Regions from separate parts of the Kitasatospora sp. NPDC093550 genome, predicted to be linked through region 2. Evidence: riboswitches for the same ligand, from Rfam matches in the RefSeq annotation. Region 2 holds a riboswitch; each other region holds the start of a gene.
What was found. A riboswitch is a leader RNA that binds a small molecule or an ion and turns the genes downstream of it on or off. The one in region 2 is predicted to bind cyclic di-AMP.

Region 1 (4,383 bases), on a different contig from region 2:
TACGGGGCCCGGTGGAGCCGTAGACGTACGGGGAGCCGATCATGCGGACCGCGGCGGCCAGCGCGGCCGCCCCGCGCTCGGAGGCGGGCGGGGTGGTGCCGAGGTCCAGCCGGTCGAGGCCGCGGGTGGCGCGCTGCTCGGCGTCCCGGGCGTCCTGGGCGGCCATCCGGGCCCGCTCGGCGCTGCCCAGGCCGTTGAGCAGCTTCTGCGCCGCGGCCAGCCGCTGCTGGATCTGCTGCTTGCTGTCGGCGAGCGAGCGGCGGGCCTCGTCCAGCTCGGCGAGCTTGGCGGTCGCCTCGCTGCGCCGCTGGTCGAGCCGGCGCTGGCGGGTGACCAGCTCGTGCAGCGTCTCCTGCTGCCGCTCCGAGGCCTGGCCCATCGTCCGGGCGCGGGCGAGGTAGCCCTCCGGGTCGGGGGACAGCATCAGCTGGGCGGTCTGGTTCATCCCCCCGCCGCGGTACTCGGCCCCGGCCACGGTCGCCAGGTCGCCGCGCAGCTCGTTGAGCTGGTCCTGGGCGACGGCGATCTCGCCCTGCAGGATCGTGGTCTCGCCCTGGAGCCGCCGCTGGGCCTCCTGGGCCGCGTTGTACTTCTCCGACGCCTGCTCGGCCTCGTCGTAGAGCTGCTCGACCTGCGCCTTGACGTCCTTGCGGTCCGCCGGGTCCGGGCTGCCGGGGGCGGCCTGGGCGCTGCCGCTGGTCGCCACGCCCAGCGCGGTGGTGGCGGCCGCCGTCAGGACCAGCGCACGGGCGAGCAGTTGGGAACGGCGGTGCACGGGCATGGCGGCAGCGGCTCCAATCCTGCGGCGCGGTCCCGCCGCCGCACCACTGCGGGCGGTCCTCAGCGGGAGTCCGGTGGCAGACGTTAGCGAGTCCGGGCAAGCGAGTCCAAACCCCTCCGGACCCGAATATTTGACCCGTAATCGGACATCAGCCCGAGCAGCCGACAAAGCCGCAGGCCCGGCCTTCCGTGACGGAAGACCGGGCCTGGTGGCGCGGAGCGGGGGTCAGACCCGCACGATGCCGGACAGCGGCATGTTGGTGACGGCCTCGTAGCGGACCGACGCGCCCGGCTTGGGTGCGTGCAGCACCTGGCCGCCGCCCGCGTAGATGCCGACGTGGTGGGCGTCCCCATAGAAGATCAGCAGGTCGCCGGGCTGGGCCTGGGACAGGTCGGTGCCGATCCGGGTGCCGGCGTGGGCCTGCTCCTGCGAGGTGCGCGGCAGCGAGACGCCGACCTGGTTGAACGCCCAGACCATCAGGCCGGAGCAGTCGAAGGAGCTCGGGCCGGTGGCGCCCCACACGTACGGGCTGCCGATCTTGGACGCGGCGGCGGACAGCGCGGCGGCACCGCGCGAGCTGCCCGGCGCCGGCGGCTTGGCGACCGGCGTGGACGTCGGCGTGGAGAGGTCGGTGCGGCCGTTGTCGCGCGAGGCGCGGTCGGCGGCCTGCTGCTGCGCCTTCACGGCGTCGGCCTGGGCCTTGGCGTCGGCGGCGGCCTTCTCCTCGGCCGCGCGCAGCGCCTGGCGCTCCTGCTCGGTCAGGGTGTTGAGCAGGTCCTGGGCGGCCTTCAGCTTGTTCTGGACCTCCTCCTTGGAGGCCTTCAGCTGCTGGGTGGTGGACTCCAGCTCGGCGAGCTTGCCCTGGGCCTCGGTGCGGTCCTGGTCGAGCTTGCGCTGCTGCTCCTGGAGCTGCTTCAGCTGGTTCTTCTGGGTGTCACCGGCCTGGTTCAGCGCACCGGCCTGGTTGAGGAAGTTGTCCGGGCTGGACGAGAACATCAGCTGGACGGTCGGGGATATCCCGCCGTTGCGGTACTGCTCCCCGGCGATCTCGGCGAGGCCGCCCTGCAGGTCGGTCACCTGGGCCTGCTGACGGGCCACCTGGTCCTGCAGGCCGGCGACCTGCTTCTCCAGCGCCTGCTGCTTCTCCTGGGCGGCGTTGTACTGCTCGGTCGCCACCTCGGCCTGCTCGTTGAGCTGGTCGACCTGCTCCTTGACCTGGTCCTTGGTCGGCTGCGGGTCGGCGTGGGCGCCGGACTGCGCGGAGAGGGCGACGGCTGCCGCGGCGACGCCGGTCAGGATCGAGACACGGGCGCGACTCGCGGGCTTGGGACGACGATGGGACGCCACGAAGGCGGACTCCTTCTTCCTACGTCCGCCTACCGGGTGAGCTGACGGGTTCGGGCCGGAAGCATGCCCTACGACGCCTCACGGCCGTTCCACCGGCCGACCTGGCGCCGATTCACCCCGGAGGAACGTGGTTCCCCGGCTCCGCTCCGCAGCGCCCCCGACCACTGGGCTCCCCTGTCGGCAGTCGCTTCGACCTGCCCCGCTGCCTCGCGAACTCGGCGGTAACCACCGCCGCCACCCTTGCTGGGTGATCGACAGTGCGGTGGTTCGGGGCACGACCCTAGTAACTGAACCGTGATCGGTTCAAATCCTTGTCAGAAAAAAGACGGAAGATTACCCAAGTTCTTTTGTGAAAATGACCGATGGTGACCGCCGCCGCACGCAAGGCTGATCAGGTCTCACCCAATGGTCGCGAAACGCTCGAAAACCCGAACGCCACCCCCGTCGGAGGGTGGCGCGGATCACAGGCCCCGGACAGCGGCCCGTCGGCGTGTCGGGGCGTCAGACCCGGCGGATCGTGTTGATGGGCATCGCGTCGGCCTTCATCACCTTCACCACGTCACCGGTGTGCGGCGCGTGGACCACCATGCCGTTGCCGATGTACATCCCGACGTGGTGCATGTCGCCGCCGTAGATGACCAGGTCGCCGGGCAGGGCCTGGTCCATCGAGGGCACCCGGGTGCCGTAGTGGCCCTGCTCCTGCGAGGTGCGCGGCAGCGAGACGCCGGCCTGGCCGTACGCCCAGACCATCAGGCCCGAGCAGTCGAAGGTGGTCGGCCCGGTGGCACCCCACACGTACGGCGACCCCTGCTTGCTCATCGCCTTGGCCACGGCCACGGCCGCGTAGCCGCTGGCCGGCGGCAGACTGCTCAGGTCGACCCGGTCGCTGCCGCGCGAGGCGCGGTCGTCCTGCGCCTGCTGGGCCTTCAGCGCGTTGCGCTCGGCCGCGCTGAGCGAGTTCAGCAGGTCCTGGGCCGCCTTCAGCTTGGTGTTGACGTCCGCCTTGGCCTGGTTGAGGTCCTTGGTGGTGGTGTCCAGCGAGGCCAGCACGGCGGCCGCCTCGGCCTTCTCCTGGTCCAGCCGGCGCTGCTGGTCCAGCAGGCCCTTGAGCGCCTCGGCCTGGGTGGTGCTGGCCTGCTGGACGGTGGAGGCCTTGTCCAGGTAGCCGGACGGGTCGGAGGAGAGCATCAGCTGGACGGACGGGTCGATGCCGTTGGTCCGGTACTGCTCGCCCGCCACCTCGGCCAGACCGCTCTGCAGCTGAGCCATCTGCTCCTGGCCGCGGGCCACCTGGTCCTGCAGCTGGTCGGCCTGCTTGCGCAGCTGGTCGGCCCGCTCCTTGGCGCCGTTGTACTTCTCCGCCGCCTGCTCCTGCTCCTCCTGGAGCTGGTCGATCTGCGCCTTGACGTCCGTTTTGTTCGGCTGCGGCGCGGCGTGCGCGGCCACCTGGGCGGAGAGGGCGACCGCGGTCGCAGCGGCAGCGGTGAGCACGGAGATCCGCGCGCGGCTCGGCTGCTTGGGACGGCGGTGGGAGGCCAAGGACCGGCTCCTTCTTCCATCGGACTCACCCGATTGGATGAGATTCCGGAAAATAGGTTTGACGCCAGACCCTAGTGAAGATCTACCCGTTTTGCCACTCCCCCGAAGGCGTGAACTCTGTTTCCCACACTGACTTCACCGGAAGCGCACACGACCGCACACCTGGTGCTGACCAGGCGTCATTCCGCCCGGAGACGCTCAGGGCCGGGCCAGCCGGTTGAGCAGCAGCACCGAAGCCACCGGGCGCGCGCCCGCCTTCCGCACGCCCTCGGCGACCTCCCGGTCGGCGGAGACCACCACCACCGGACGCCCCTGCGGCTCGGCCCGCACCAGACGGCGGATCAGCTCGTCAGCGGTCTCCCCGGTCCGGCTGAACCGCACCCGCACCCCGCGCGGCGGCGCCATGATCACCGGCACGTCGAGGTCCTGCCCGTCGAACACACAGGTGACCTCCGCCTGTGTGCGCTGGGCCAGCATCGCCAGCCCGCCCAGCAGCCGGATCCGCTGCTGCTCCAGCGGCAGCGTCGGATAACCGGTCTTGGTCACGTTGTAGCCGTCCACCACCAGGTGCACCTGCGGGATCGCCAGCAGCTGGTCCAGCAGCGCCGGGTCGTCCTCGGCCAGCCCGCGCCGCGCCACGTCGTGCGGCGAGGCCGCCCCCGGCACCACCGCCTCCACCAGGTCCGCCGGGCGGATCTGGGACACCGGCAGCGCCA
Region 2 (4,383 bases):
CTGTAAGGTGGAGACTAGTTTCCGCGATACAGAATTTCAACGGTTTGTTGAAGAGGTCGCCGGGACTCTACTCCTCCCCGACAGCGAAGGGAACGCCGGTGGTTGCGACCCCCGACACAGCATCGACGACAGGCCCCGACCGCGCGAGCGGCGGCGTGCAGTCCGTCGAACGCGCCTTCCAGCTCCTGGAGGCGCTGGCCGACTCCGGCGGCGTGGCCACGCTCAGCGAGCTCTCCACCAGTTCCGGCCTCCCGATGCCGACCATCCACCGCCTGGTTCGTACCCTCGTCCAACAGGGCTATGTCCGCCAGGACACCGCGCGCCGCTACACCCTCGGCCCCCGGCTGATCCGCCTCGGCGAGACCGCCGGCCGCCTGCTCGGCAGCTGGGCCCGCCCCTACCTGGCCGAACTCATGGAGGCCACCGGCGAGACCGCCAACCTGGCCGTCCTGGAGGGCGGCGAGGTGGTCTACGTCGGGCAGGTGCAGTCCCGGCGCTCGATGCGGATGTTCACCGAGGTCGGACGGCGGGTGCAGCCGCACTGCACCGGCGTCGGCAAGGCCCTGCTCGCCCAGCTCCCCGAGGAGGAGGCGCGCGCCGTCCTCGGCCCCAACCCGCTGCCCGCGCACACCGAGTACACCGTCACCGATCCGCAGGAGCTGATGCACCAGCTCGCCGAGGCGCGCGAGCGCGGCTACGTGGTCGACGACCAGGAGCAGGAGATCGGCGTCCGCTGCATCGCGCTCGCCGTCCCGGGCGCGCCGACGCCCACCGCGCTCTCGGTCTCCGGACCGGAGGCCCGCATCCGGGCGCTGGAGGAGCAGGCCGGGGCCGCCTCGCTCGTCCCCGTGATGCACCAGATCGCCGCGCGACTGGGGCAGGTCCTCGCGCCCTGACCCGCCCGTGAGCCGATGCCACGTCAACCTGCCTGCGGACGGGCGGGAGACCGGCCGTCCTCCGTTCGGGCGGACGGCGGGCGGCGCGACTCGGTTACTCCCCGGTCACGGCGACGCCTCGGTCATCTTGGTGCGGACGCGGCGCGCGACGGCGCGGGCCGCCGGGAGCACGAGAGCAGGGTGACCGGGATGAGACACCGGGATGTACGGGGTGGCGCGCAGGGACCGGGTCGCGCGAGGACCAGGGGATTCGGCGGGGCCGGGCTGGTGGCGGCCGTGACGGCGGGCTGCGCGGTGGCGATGCTCGCCACCGGCCCGTCCTGGGCGCTGCGCCGGCCGGAGCCCCGTCCGGCGGTGGACGTCGTGGCGCCGGGTGCGCCGGGTGCGCCGGGTGCGCCGGGTGCGCCCGAGGCGTCCACCCTGCCGGCCCTCGCGGCCAAGCCGTCCGACTCCGACCTGGAGGTGGTCCAGCTCGATCCGGACCCGGCACCGCCCGGCGGCACCACGACCATCCACGCCTTCGTCGACAACCTCGGCCCGGACACCACCGCCTCCCCGTTCACGGTCGTGGTCACCCTGCCGGAGGGCGTGACGCCGCACGGCCCGTACTTCCCCAAGGACTGCGAGGTGTTCCAGAACGGCCACCGGGTGCGCTGCGTCTTCGGGGCCGGGCTGCGGAGCGGGCGCAGCGCGACCGCCCTCGTCCCGGTCGACGTGAGCTCCGACCTGGCGCCGGGGACGTACCAGGGCTGGGTGGCGGTGCGCAGCGCGGACGACCGGAACGCGGACAACGACCGCGCGCCGTTCGACCTCAAAGTGGTCGAGCCGGTCCAGGATTCCTGAACCACGTCCGTCCCACCGGTCACCGGCCGCCGGTGAGCGGCTGCCGGCTTCCGGCGACCGGTGGGACGGTCCTACGGGCTACCCGTCACCGGTAGACGCGGACGTAGTCGGCCGCCATGGTGATCGGGGCGGTCCCCTGCGGCGCCGGGTGGTACTGGCCCGCGCACACCGAGAGGTTGAGGATCAGGTACGCCGACCAGTTGGCGCCCACGCCCTTGCCGTCCGAGAAGACCTTGACGCCGTTGACGTACCAGTCCACCGAGGTCGCGCCGTAGTAGGTGCCGATGGTCACCCACTGGTCCTTCGCGATGGCGCTCGCGTCGGTGTAGTACTTCGGGTTGCCGGGGTTGACGTGGTTGGTCAGCTCCAGCAGGTTCGGGTTGTCGGGGTGGTACTCGAAGGAGTCGATCTCCCCGTTGCCGTTCTTCCAGGTCCACAGAGCCGGCCAGGCACCGGTGCCGGCGGGCAGCTTGACCCGGGTCTCGGCGTAGTCGCCGGTCTTGACCTGGAAGCCCTCGCTGGAGCCCTCGGTGGTCAGGAAGCCGGTGTTCCAGGACTGCTTGCCGTTCTCCAGGGCCGGTCCGCCGGACGTGGCGGTGAAGGTGGCGACCCCGCCCGCGACGCTGACGTTGTTCTTGTTCAGCCAGTCGAGCTTGTTGTCGTCCGGGTTGTGGTTCCCGTACTTGTACGCGGTGCTCTTGTCGCCGACCCAGCGCTGGCCCCAGGAGATCGCGCCGTTGAACTCGTCGGACCAGGTCAGCGACTTACCGGCGACCGGGGAGGACGGCGCCGGCGTGGCGCTCGGGCTCGCCGTGGCGCTCGGGCTCGCGGTGGGGGTGGAGGTCGGGGTGGGGGTGGAGGTCGGGGTGGGGGTGGAGGTCGGCGCGGGGGTCGGGGTGGGCGCGGGGGTGGCGGTGGACGAGACCACCAGCTGCTGCGAGGGCAGGTTGTGCCAGGCGCCGCCGAGGTCCTGCCAGAAGCCGAACTGGGTGTAGGTGCCGGCGGGCAGGGTGCGCGCGGCGCTGGTGAAGTTGACCCCGCTCGGGCAGATCTGCACGTTGGAGGCGTTGCCGGGGAAGTCCAGGTTGGTGCCGCGCGCGTCGCGCACGCCCACGCCCACGGTCTTCGCGGTGAAGCAGGCCGAGGAGTGCAGGGCGAGCGAGGCGGTGGTGGCCTTCCCCGCGACCATGGTGGCCGGGGCGAGGCGGTCCTGGGTGACGGTCGGCGCGGTGGCGGCCTGGGCACCGGTGACGGACGGCAGTCCGAGCAGTCCGGCGCCGCTGATGGCGAGCGCCCCGGTGGCGGCGAAGGCGGCGTTGCGGCCGCGGTGGGTGGGGCGGGCGTGGCGCGGCGCGCGGCGCCGGGCAGCGGCAGGCTGGGGCATGGGTCACCTCTGCGACGCCTGCGAGGTTAGCTGTCGGGTTCGGGCTGCAGTTGCCCGGCCGCCTGTGGAGCGGCTTCACCCCTAGCCTCGGCCCGCGCGCGCGTGCGCACGGGTCGGGCGCCGACCTTGGTTCCCCCGCTCCCGTCCGCTGTGGTGCTCGGTGACCCGCCGGCGGGTGGACGGGACTAGGCGTCCCGGCGGCGGGGTCCGCGAGAGGCGGACGCCGTTGCAGGCTAGGCAGGCCGTGCGTGAACGGACAACTCCTCCGGGGTGGTTGTCGCGCAGCTCACAGCGGTGTCGATCAACGACGCTGCGTGGCGGCTGAGTTGATCACTCCGGGCACGGCCGGCGTGACGCGACATGCGGTGCTGGGCGTGGAGCCGGGCGTGGAGCCGGGCGTGGAGCCGGGCGAACAGCCGGGCGTGGAGCCGGGCGAACAGCCGGGCGTGGAGCCGGGCGAACAGCCGGGCATCGTGCCCGGCGGCGCGGTGATCCGTCCTGCGGCAAAGATCCGGACCGGGTGCGCCCGGTCGGATAAATTTGAGGCCTGACATCTTCCGCAGTGCACAAGAGCACCGATCCCGAAACGAGGAGCCGCCCCACCATGACCGCGCCCCTGCCCGCCTTCGCCGGCCGCACCTACGTCTTCCGGGCCGACAACGGCGCGGCCTTCCGCAACACCTACTCGGCCGACGGCACGCGGTTGCGCTGGGAGGGCCTCGGCGAGTCCGCGGGCCAGTGGGAGGACGTGCGGCTGCACGTCGCCGAGGTCGCGCCGGAGATCTACTTCATCAGCTGGACGGAGCAGAGCGGGATCACCGTCAGCCATGTGATGGACCTCAACAAGCTCACGATCCGGGCCTTCTGGACCTTCGAGGGCGAGGGCGGCCGGGTCGGTCAGCTGCACACAGGGACGCTGGAGCGGGTGGCCTGAGCCAGGTGACGACCGAACCCCCGGGGCCCGCGGCCCCGGGGGTTCGGTCGTCTGGCGCGCCCGTCCGTCAGACGGTCTGGTCGGGCACCTTGAGGTGCTGGGACAGCCACTCCAGCGAGGAGGGCAGCAGCGCGCTCCAGGTCTCGAAATTGTGGCCGCCGTTCTCCAGCATGCTGTACGAGACCTTCATCGGGCTCTGCGCGGCGTCCACGAAGGCCTCGGTCTCCCGGCGGTAGTCGCCGTCGCCCTTCTTGGTGCCGGCCAGCAGCACGGACACCTTGGGCGCCGGCAGGTTCTTCAGCCGCCACATCAGGTTGGCCTCGTCG
Region 3 (4,383 bases), 220 kb from region 2:
ATCCCGTTGTAGGCGTCGTACGAGCCGTGCGTGTTCTGCGAGTCGTGCATAGAAATCTCCCGAAGAGCTCCGGAGTTGTCGTCCAGCGCGGCGCCCCCGGCACCGCCGAACGAACGGACCGGCCCCGTACCGGCCCGGCACAACGCCTCACTTGACGCGATGATAGCTGCAGTGCACGTGCATCAGCACGGGACATTGCAGGTGCACGAGGCTTTTCACCCACTGCCCCGAACTCTTCACGGGGCCTTCTCCTGACGGTACGTAAACGGACATAGCCGACTGAATCGCCGGGATCCCGATAACCGGCCGTGAGCGGCTACCCGCTGAATGTTGATCTTCGAGCGCCGGGAGTCGCGCCGCCGTGACGCTCCGTCAGGCGACCTCCGGGCTGTGAGACATCTCACGCGCCGCGCCTGCAACGCCCTACCCCGCGGGGCGCGTCAAGGCAAGGGTCCGCACCCGTACGGGGGTTGGGCGAAGAATGTCCGTATTGTAGGCAAATCGCCCGGACCGGCGCGGGGGATGCACCGACTCCGCACCCCGACCCCGCGAAACCCGTACGGCAGCCGACTGCAGGCCGGACGGGCAGATGTCCTACGATCTCCGGCATGAGCACCGCAGCCATCCCGGGCGCGCCACTGCCCGTCCGCACTCCAGGCTCCCGTGCGCGGGGGCGCCACCGTCGTCCCGAGCGCCCCGAAATCCCCACCGGTTCCCCGGCCCTGGTGCTCGCCGTGCCCGCGACCGCCGGGCCCGAGTCCCGTTCGGTCGTCGAGGAACTGCTCTCGATCGTCCGCAGCGAGCACCACGGCGTCCAGGCCACGGTCGGATACCTCCCCGGCGACTCCGCCGAGGGCGAGGGCGGCGAGGACCGCACCGTCGCCGAGCTCCTGGCGCTGGCCGCCGAGGCCGGGCTGCCGATGCCCGTCCTGGTGCCGCTGGTGCCGGGCCCGCACGGCTTCCTGCCCGAACTCCACGCGCTCGCCGCCGAGTACGGCGCGCCGGTGACCGACGCGCTGGGTCCGCACCCGCTGCTCGCCGAGGCCGTGCACGTCCGGCTGTCCGAGGCCGGGCTGGCCCGCGCCGACCGGGCCCGGCTGTTCGCCATCGCGACCGCCGCGGACGGTGTGGTCCTGACCACCGTCGGCGGCGAGGACGCGGCCGCCGCGGCCGGCATCACCGGTGTGCTGCTGGCCGCCCGCCTGGCCGTCCCGGTCGTGGCCGCCGCCCTCGACGTGCCCGGCTCGGTGGCCGCGGCCGTCGACCACCTCAAGGAGACCGGCTCGCAGCGCCCCGCGCTGGCCCCGCTGGTGATCGGACCGGAGGCCGACTCCGAGCTGCTCGCCGCGGCCGCCGAGGAGACCGGCTGCCCGTCGGCCGCGCCGCTGGGCGCTTACCCGACTGTCGGCCAGCTGATCGCCTCCACCTACCTGGCCGCGCTGCCCGCGCCGTCCGCCGAGGACCTGGCGCGCGCCGAGGCGGAGGCGGCGGCCGCCGCCGAGGCCGAGGGGGCCGTGGAGGGCACCCGTGGCGCCCACGCGGCCGCCGAGGGGCCCGTCGGCCAGTAACGGACACCGCGCGGCCGTCCGCGCGCACAGAGGGCCCGGAACGCGGTTCGCGTTCCGGGCCCTTCGCCGTGCCCGCTCTCCGTTTGCCCGACGACCTGCCCGCCCGCCGGACCGCCGGCCCGGCTTGCCCGCTCCGTGCCGTACCGGAACAGTACGGGAGTTAAGCGGACAATGAAGAGGAATGTCCGTTCTGTTCTATTCATCGGGAAATGGCGGACACTTCCCCGGCGCCCCCCGGCGCACCCTCCGGCGCTCGAATCGCGGCGACTCCCCCGGATCGACGAGCGCGCCCCCTCGCGCTTCGACGCACCGTCACGTATTTCCTGAGGCAGGGACAGTTTTGGATATCCGCCGGGGAATTGCCGGAAAATGATCACTGAGAGACCATTCTCGATCATGAATTCCGACCCATTGGGCAGTTCCCGCTAAACCGTGATGCGCATCACAGCTATTTGCAGTTTTAACTTAAGTCTGCTTAACGTGCTCCCCGTTCGTGACCACACGGACCCAGTTCATCCGCAACGCCGAGTCCTGCCGTCGGATGTCCTGGCAGCGCGAATAACGCACCACGGCAGGAGCGGGGGACCCACAGGTAAGTCGCCCCGGACCGGTCCTCGGAACGGTTCAGGGCTAGGGGTGAAGCCGCGCCACGCGCGGCCGGGCAACTCCAGCCCGAATCCGACAGCTCACCTCGCAGGCGTGGGAGAGGACCGCGTCTTCATGCTGCCCACCAACGGCACTCGCCTGTCCAGCCGCACCCGCCGCGTGATCGCCGCCATCGGCGTCGCGGGCGTCGGCCTCACCGTCCCCTGCCTCGTCTCCGGCACCGCCTCCGCCGCCTCCGTCGCCACCTGGGACAAGGTCGCCCAGTGCGAGAGCAGCGGCAACTGGAGCATCAACACCGGCAACGGCTTCTACGGCGGCCTCCAGTTCACCCAGAGCACCTGGTCCGCCTTCGGCGGCACCGCCTACGCCTCGCGCGCCGACCTGGCCACCAAGGACCAGCAGATCGCCGTCGCCGAGAAGGTGCTCGCCTCGCAGGGCCCCGGCGCCTGGCCGGTGTGCTCGATCCAGGCCGGCCTGACCAAGGGCGGCACCCCGGCGGCCGTCGACACCTCGGCCGCCGCCAAGCCGGCCGCGCCCGCCGCCCCGGCCGCCAAGCCGGCGCAGACCCCCGCCCCGGCCGCGAAGCCCGCCAAGCCCGCCAAGCCCGCCGCGCCGGCCCAGGCCGACGCCCAGGCCTCCAGCGACTCCGCCGCCACCAACTGGGCCCAGAAGCACCAGCAGTGGGCCCAGGACCACGACTACACCGTGGTCGCCGGCGACTGGCTGTCCTCGATCGCCGACAAGCACAACGTCCAGGGCGGCTGGCAGCGGCTGTACGAGCTCAACCGCAGCACCCTGACCGAGGGCCCGGACACCATCTACCCGGGCCAGCACCTGACCTTCGGTGACGGCGACCAGGCCCAGCAGTCCGCCTCCTCGGACAAGTCCGGCTCCGACTTCACCTGGTTCAACCGCCCGCAGAAGTCCGGTCAGTCCGCGAACGGCGGTTCCGTGAACGCCAAGCCGGCCGCTCAGACCCAGACCCAGGCCGCCAAGCCGGCCGCCCCGGCCCAGGCCGCCACCGGCAGCATGGCCGCCGCGGTGTCCTTCGCCGAGTCCAAGGTCGGCCAGGCCTACGTCTACGGCGGCACCGGCAACGGTGGCTGGGACTGCTCCGGCCTGACCCAGGCCGCGCTGCGCGCCGCGGGCATCTCCGTCCCGCGCGTCGCCGCCGACCAGGCCGCCGCCAGCACCCACGTCTCGCTGGACAGCCTGCAGCCGGGCGACCTGCTGTTCTGGTCCAACAACGGCAAGGACTCGGGCGTCTACCACGTCGCGATCTACGTCGGCGGCGGCAAGTACGTCGAGGCCGCCAACCCGAGTGCGGGCGTGCGCGAGCAGACCATCGCCAACTGGGCCCCGGACTTCGCCGGCCGGGTCTGAGGACACGGCGTCACAGCTGACGACTGACGGATGACAGCTGACAGGTAACAGCTGACAGATAACAGATAACAGATAACAGATTTCAACATCTGTCAGCTGTCAGCCGTCATCCGAAAGCCGGCAGCCCACCGCCCCGGGAGGAGTCTGGTCGCTCCTCCCGGGGCTTCGGCGTATCCCCGTGGTGAAACCCGGTCCCAACGGGCATGCTGCTGCTCTGCACCCGAGGAGGAGTCACATGGCCCAGGTCACCGTCACGCTCGACGCGAACCTCGCGATCGACGCGATGATGCTCTCCGGTACCAAGAACCCGCAGGACGCCGTCGAACTGGTCCTGCGCGACTACCTGGCCCGCGGCCGCCGCACCGAGACCCGTACCGGCGAAGCGGCCGACGGCCACCGCCTCACCGTCGACCGCCCGAGCGCCCAGGAGGGCTGAGCCGGCGTACGCGAAGGGCCCCGGAGAGCAACTGCCCTCCGGGGCCCTTCCGTTGGCCGTACGGCCGACCGCAGCCCGGGGCGCGCCGCACGCACGCCCACGAGCCCGCAGCTCAGGACCCGGGCCCGCCGCTCAGCGCGCGCAGGCCCCGGTGGACCCGCGCATCACCAGCTCCGGCTGGAACATGAACTCGCCCCGCTGGGCGGCGTTCCCGCCGACCTCCTCCAGCAGCGCGTCCACCGCCGCCGTGGCCATCGCCTCGACCGGCTGGCGGATCGTGGTCAACGGCGGCTCGGTGAAGGCGATCAGCGGCGAGTCGTCGAAGCCGACCACCGACACGTCCTGCGGCACCGACAGCCCGCGCTGCCGCACCGCCCGGATCGCCCCGAG
Region 4 (4,383 bases), on a different contig from region 2:
GTGGAGGCCGTCGCGGCCGCCTACCCGGAGGCCGCCAAGTACGCGCCGGGCGACATCCTCTGAGAGGTCGGTCTCCCCTGCGGCGTCCGTGAGGTGACGTCGCGTCAGTTGTCGGGCGAGGGCCCCGCCGCCGAACCGGTGGCGGGGCCCTCGCGCGTCTGGACGTGGCCCGGGTCGTACGGCGGGGTGGTGGTGCCGCAGGGCCAGTCGCAGTTCGGCTCGGCGACCGGCTGCTCCTCGGGCGCCAGCACGTTGCCCCGGACGGTGGCGAAGGCGATCAGCCCCCCGCCCGCCAGCAGCCCCGCACAGATCAGCATCGCGGTGTGGAAGGCGGAGTCGACGGCGGACGGCACCCGGTAGTCGTCGCCGCTCAGTCCGGCCAGCGCCGGGAGCGCCGCCACCGCGAGCAGGCCGGCCGCGCGGGCGGCGGCGTTGTTGACCCCGCTGGCGATGCCCGCGTGCCGGACCTCGACGGCGGCCAGCACGGTGGCCGTCAGCGGCGCGACCAGCAGGGTCATCCCGCAGCCCATCACCGTGACGGCGGGCAGCACGTCCGTCCAGTAGGAGGAGCCCGGGCCGGTGCGGAGCATCAGCAGCACCCCGACCGCGCACACCATCGGGCCCACGGTGAGCGGGATCCGCGGGCCGATCCGCTTGCCGAGGCGTCCGGCCCGCGCCGACAGCAGCAGCATCAGGATGGTGATCGGCACCAGCGCGAAGCCGGAGACCAGCGGCGAGAAGCCGGCGACGATCTGCAGCTGCACCACCAGCAGGAAGAACACGCCGCTGAACGCCGCGTACACGCAGAGGGTGACCAGGTTCACGGCGGTGAACAGCCGGGAGGAGAACAGGCCGAGCGGCAGCATCGGTTCGGGCGCCCGGCGTTCGACGGTGACGAAGGCGACCCCGAGCAGCACGCCGATCACCCCGCTGACCCAGACCGCGGGGGACACGCCCTCGCCGGCCGCGGTCAGCGCGTAGGTGATCGCGCCGAGGGCGAGGGCGGCGAGCGCCGCGCCGAGCACGTCGAAGCGGCCGGTGGCGCTCTCGTCCCGGCTCTCCGGTACGGACCGGGTGGTGACCGCGATCACGGCCGCGGCGAGCGGCAGGTTCAGCAGGAAGATCCAGCGCCAGCCGGGGCCGTCCACCAGCCAGCCGCCGAGGAAGGGGCCGACCGCGGCCGACACCCCACCGAGGCCGGACCACAGCCCGACCGCGGCCGAGCGGTCGTCAGGGTGGAACACCGCCTGGAGCATGGCGAGCGAGCCGGGGGTGAGCAGTGCCCCGCCGATGCCCTGGACGGCGCGGGCGGCGATCAGCACCTGGATGTTCGGCGCGGCGGCGCAGGCGGCCGAGGCGACGGCGAACCAGACCACGCCGATCAGGAAGACCCGGCGCCGCCCGTACCGGTCGCCGAGCGCGCCGCCGAGCAGGATCAGGCCCGCCAGGGTGAGCAGATAGGCGTTCAGCGTCCATTGCAGGGACGCCAGGGAGGCGCCCAGGTCGGCGCCGATCCGGGGCAGGGCGACGTTCACCACGGTGCCGTCGAGCATCGCCATGCTGGAGCCGAGCACGGTTGCCAGGAGTACCCAGCGACCCTGCGCGCTGCCCAGGCGCAGGGTGCCGGCTTCGGAGGTGGCCACGGCCCGATCCTGCGTCCTGCGGGGCGCACGTGACAAGGGTCACCGGAGGGCGTGTTGGTGCTGAGCGGTCCGTGCCCGGACGGTCGCACGGTGTCGCCGACGTCGGCGCAGGGTCGTGGATCAGTGGCGCGGGGTGAATGGATTGTGTACACACCGTGCAGCGGACCATTCGGAGGGTCACCGTCCGCCGGGGGGTCGTTGCCGATTCAAGAGATCGACATTGCTTCACCCGAACGGATGGGTTTTAGTTCAGCGACCGCCCGGCCAGTCCGGACGGATCCACCGGGTGGAACGCCGAGTCCTGCCGCTGCCCGGAGGTTCGAACTGAACTCTGTACGGCAGGAGCGGGGGACCCACAGGTAAGTCGCCGGACCGGAGTTCGCGCCTCAAGGCGCGGGCGTCCAGGGCCGGCTCGGGGTGAAGCCGCGCATGCGGCCGGGCAACTCCAGCCCGAACCCGACAGCTCACCTCGCAGGCGTCGGAGAGGAAACTTCCATGCCTGCTCAGGCTCGTCGTATCGCCCTGCCCCGCGCCGCCCGCATCGGCATCGCCACCGCCGTCACCGGCGTTTCCTTCGCCCTTCCGCTCGTCACCGCGATGAGCGCCCAGGCCCACACCGCCCCGGTCGCCCCGGTCGCCCCGGTCGCCGCCTCCAGCGCTGCCGCCGCCGCGGACTCCGCCGCCGAGGCCAAGCCGGCCGCTGCGGCCAAGGCCGCCGAGAGCTACCGCGTCGTCAGCGGCGACACCCTGTCCAAGATCGCCGACGCCAAGAACGTCGAGGGCGGCTGGCACGCGCTGTACGAGCAGAACCGCTCGGTCGTCGGTGCCAACCCGAACCTGATCTTCCCGGGTCAGCAGCTCGCGCTCACCGGCCACGCCGCCGCCCCGGCCGCTCCGGCCACCCAGGCCCCCGCCCCCAAGCCGCAGGCGAAGGTCCAGGTCAAGACCGAGGCCGCCAAGCCGTCCGCCCCGGTGCAGACCCAGGTTCAGACCGCCGCTCCGGCCCCGGCCGTGACCGCCGCTCCGGTCGCCGCGACCTCCGGCTACGTCGCGCCGCTGGCCAACCCGAAGCTCGGCACCGCCTACGGCGTGGCCGGCTCGATGTGGGCCTCCGGCCACCACACCGGCCAGGACTTCGTCGCCTCCACCGGCACCCCGCTGCGCGCCGTCGCCAACGGTGTCGTGGTCAAGGCCGGCAACGGCGGCGCCTACGGCAACGAGGTCGAGATCAAGCTCGCCGACGGCCACTACGCCGAGTACGCGCACCTCTCCGTGATCGGCGTGTCGATCGGTCAGACCGTGACCGTCGGCCAGCAGATCGGCCTCTCCGGCGCCACCGGCAACGTGACCGGCCCGCACCTGCACTTCGAGATCCGCACCGGTTCGGAGTACGGCTCGGACATCGACCCGGTCGCCTACCTGCGCGCGCACGGCGTCGCGCTCTGACCCTGCCGGGGTTTCAGAACCACCGCTGCTGCGGAGCGAATCGATCCTCCGGGATGGTCATGTCGGGTGACCGCTCGACCGGGTGATCGCCGCACAGTGGACATGGGCGCGGGACACGCCCAGGCCGGCCCGGCTCGTGGGACCAACCTCCCTCGCGAGCCGGGCCGGCCGCTGCCGTTTCCGGGGTGCCGGGCCCTCGGGGCCTTCGGGTGCGGGCGTCAACTTCGCTCGGTCGGTGGCCGGTTGTCGGATGGTCGGCTCGTTGCGCGGGGCGGTCGCGGCCTCCGCTGCTGTCGCGGGACAGCGCCCGTCCGGGCGGGAGCGTCGGGGCAGACGAGGGGGCCGGATGGCCGTCCGGGGGTGGTGTGGCGATCGGCGAGCGGTCCGCGGGAGTCGGATCGCACTGGAGGACGCGGTCGAGCGGTGCGTCCGCGGGGGCGGGAAGGGGGCGCGGTTGGTCCGGGCGGTTCAGTTGTGGTGGGCCGGGAGGCCGTACCGGGCGGCGGACAGCAGCTCGTGCATCCGCCGGCCGAAGTCCTCGGTGTCGCGGGCCGGTTCGGGGAAGACCAGGCGGACGTCGCGGTGGCCGTCCGGGTGGTCCAGGCGCAGCACCAGGCCGTGGCGGTCCAGGGCGAGCGGGCGGACGTCGGGGTTGCGGGCTAGCAGGGCCGGGTCGAGCAGCCGGGTGAGGGCGTCGAGCGCGTCGGGGTGCTCGTCGGCGACGTGGGTGAGCATCGCGGCCTCGTGGCGGGCCATCGGGTCGGGGGCGGCGAGGGCGAGCTCGGCGGCGGTGACCGCGCCGGTGCCGTACGGGGTGGCGAGGACGGCGTGGGCGACGTCCACGTGCAGGTGGACGCTGAGGCCGTCGTCGGCGAGGTGGGCCAAGCGCAGCCGGCCGGCCAGGGTGAGGCGGGCGCGGACGCGGTCGCGGACGGCGACGGGGGAGACGTCGGTGACGTCGAGGACGACGGCGAGGCCCTCGGCGGCGCGGGCGAGGGCCGTGGTGAGCGGCGCGTCCAGCGGGGCGCGCATCCGCAGGCGGGAGCGGTGGACGGAGACCGGGGTGTCCAGGTCGTGCCGCTCGCCCAGGGCGCGGACGGTGAGCGAGGAGGTCGTGCTGAGCAGGCTGAGGATCCGTTCGGCGGTGGTGGGCTCGGGGACCTCGGTGTCGCCGGTGGGCAGGCTCATGGACGGACCTCCAGTTGGTTAGGTGAGCCTAACCTAACGTTGGCGGTGGGGTGTGGCAAGCAGGGGTGGGGCCGGCAGGGGCGTGGCCGGCAAGGGGGCGGCGGGC

Region 1: it holds a riboswitch for cyclic di-AMP, as region 2 does, so the genes downstream of both, ACIRD3_RS31600 (NlpC/P60 family protein) here and ACIRD3_RS02235 (hypothetical protein) in region 2, are expected to answer to the same signal.
Region 3: it holds a riboswitch for cyclic di-AMP, as region 2 does, so the genes downstream of both, ACIRD3_RS03130 (transglycosylase family protein) here and ACIRD3_RS02235 (hypothetical protein) in region 2, are expected to answer to the same signal.
Region 4: it holds a riboswitch for cyclic di-AMP, as region 2 does, so the genes downstream of both, ACIRD3_RS17860 (peptidoglycan DD-metalloendopeptidase family protein) here and ACIRD3_RS02235 (hypothetical protein) in region 2, are expected to answer to the same signal.

What each region holds. Positions count from the first base shown of each region.
Region 1 is NZ_JBIWJF010000026.1:36,076-40,458, forward strand. It holds gene ACIRD3_RS31595 (NlpC/P60 family protein) at 1-781, opposite strand, end outside; gene ACIRD3_RS31600 (NlpC/P60 family protein) at 1,007-2,128, opposite strand; cyclic di-AMP (ydaO/yuaA leader) riboswitch at 2,139-2,292, opposite strand; gene ACIRD3_RS31605 (NlpC/P60 family protein) at 2,630-3,667, opposite strand; gene ACIRD3_RS31610 (NYN domain-containing protein) at 3,866-4,383, opposite strand, start outside.
Region 2 is NZ_JBIWJF010000001.1:525,562-529,944, reverse strand. It holds gene ACIRD3_RS02245 (IclR family transcriptional regulator) at 99-896, shown strand; gene ACIRD3_RS02240 (hypothetical protein) at 1,164-1,739, shown strand; gene ACIRD3_RS02235 (hypothetical protein) at 1,825-3,123, opposite strand; cyclic di-AMP (ydaO/yuaA leader) riboswitch at 3,124-3,289, opposite strand; gene ACIRD3_RS02230 (hypothetical protein) at 3,438-3,674, shown strand; gene ACIRD3_RS02225 (phenolic acid decarboxylase) at 3,728-4,057, shown strand; gene ACIRD3_RS02220 (alpha/beta hydrolase) at 4,125-4,383, opposite strand, start outside.
Region 3 is NZ_JBIWJF010000001.1:741,151-745,533, reverse strand. It holds gene ACIRD3_RS03140 (DUF397 domain-containing protein) at 1-50, opposite strand, end outside; gene ACIRD3_RS03135 (hypothetical protein) at 609-1,568, shown strand; cyclic di-AMP (ydaO/yuaA leader) riboswitch at 2,081-2,281, shown strand; gene ACIRD3_RS03130 (transglycosylase family protein) at 2,268-3,557, shown strand; gene ACIRD3_RS03125 (hypothetical protein) at 3,793-3,993, shown strand; gene ACIRD3_RS03120 (LacI family DNA-binding transcriptional regulator) at 4,126-4,383, opposite strand, start outside.
Region 4 is NZ_JBIWJF010000010.1:35,977-40,359, forward strand. It holds gene purB (adenylosuccinate lyase) at 1-63, shown strand, start outside; gene ACIRD3_RS17855 (MFS transporter) at 105-1,559, opposite strand; cyclic di-AMP (ydaO/yuaA leader) riboswitch at 1,956-2,136, shown strand; gene ACIRD3_RS17860 (peptidoglycan DD-metalloendopeptidase family protein) at 2,139-3,089, shown strand; gene ACIRD3_RS17865 (DUF2470 domain-containing protein) at 3,558-4,277, opposite strand.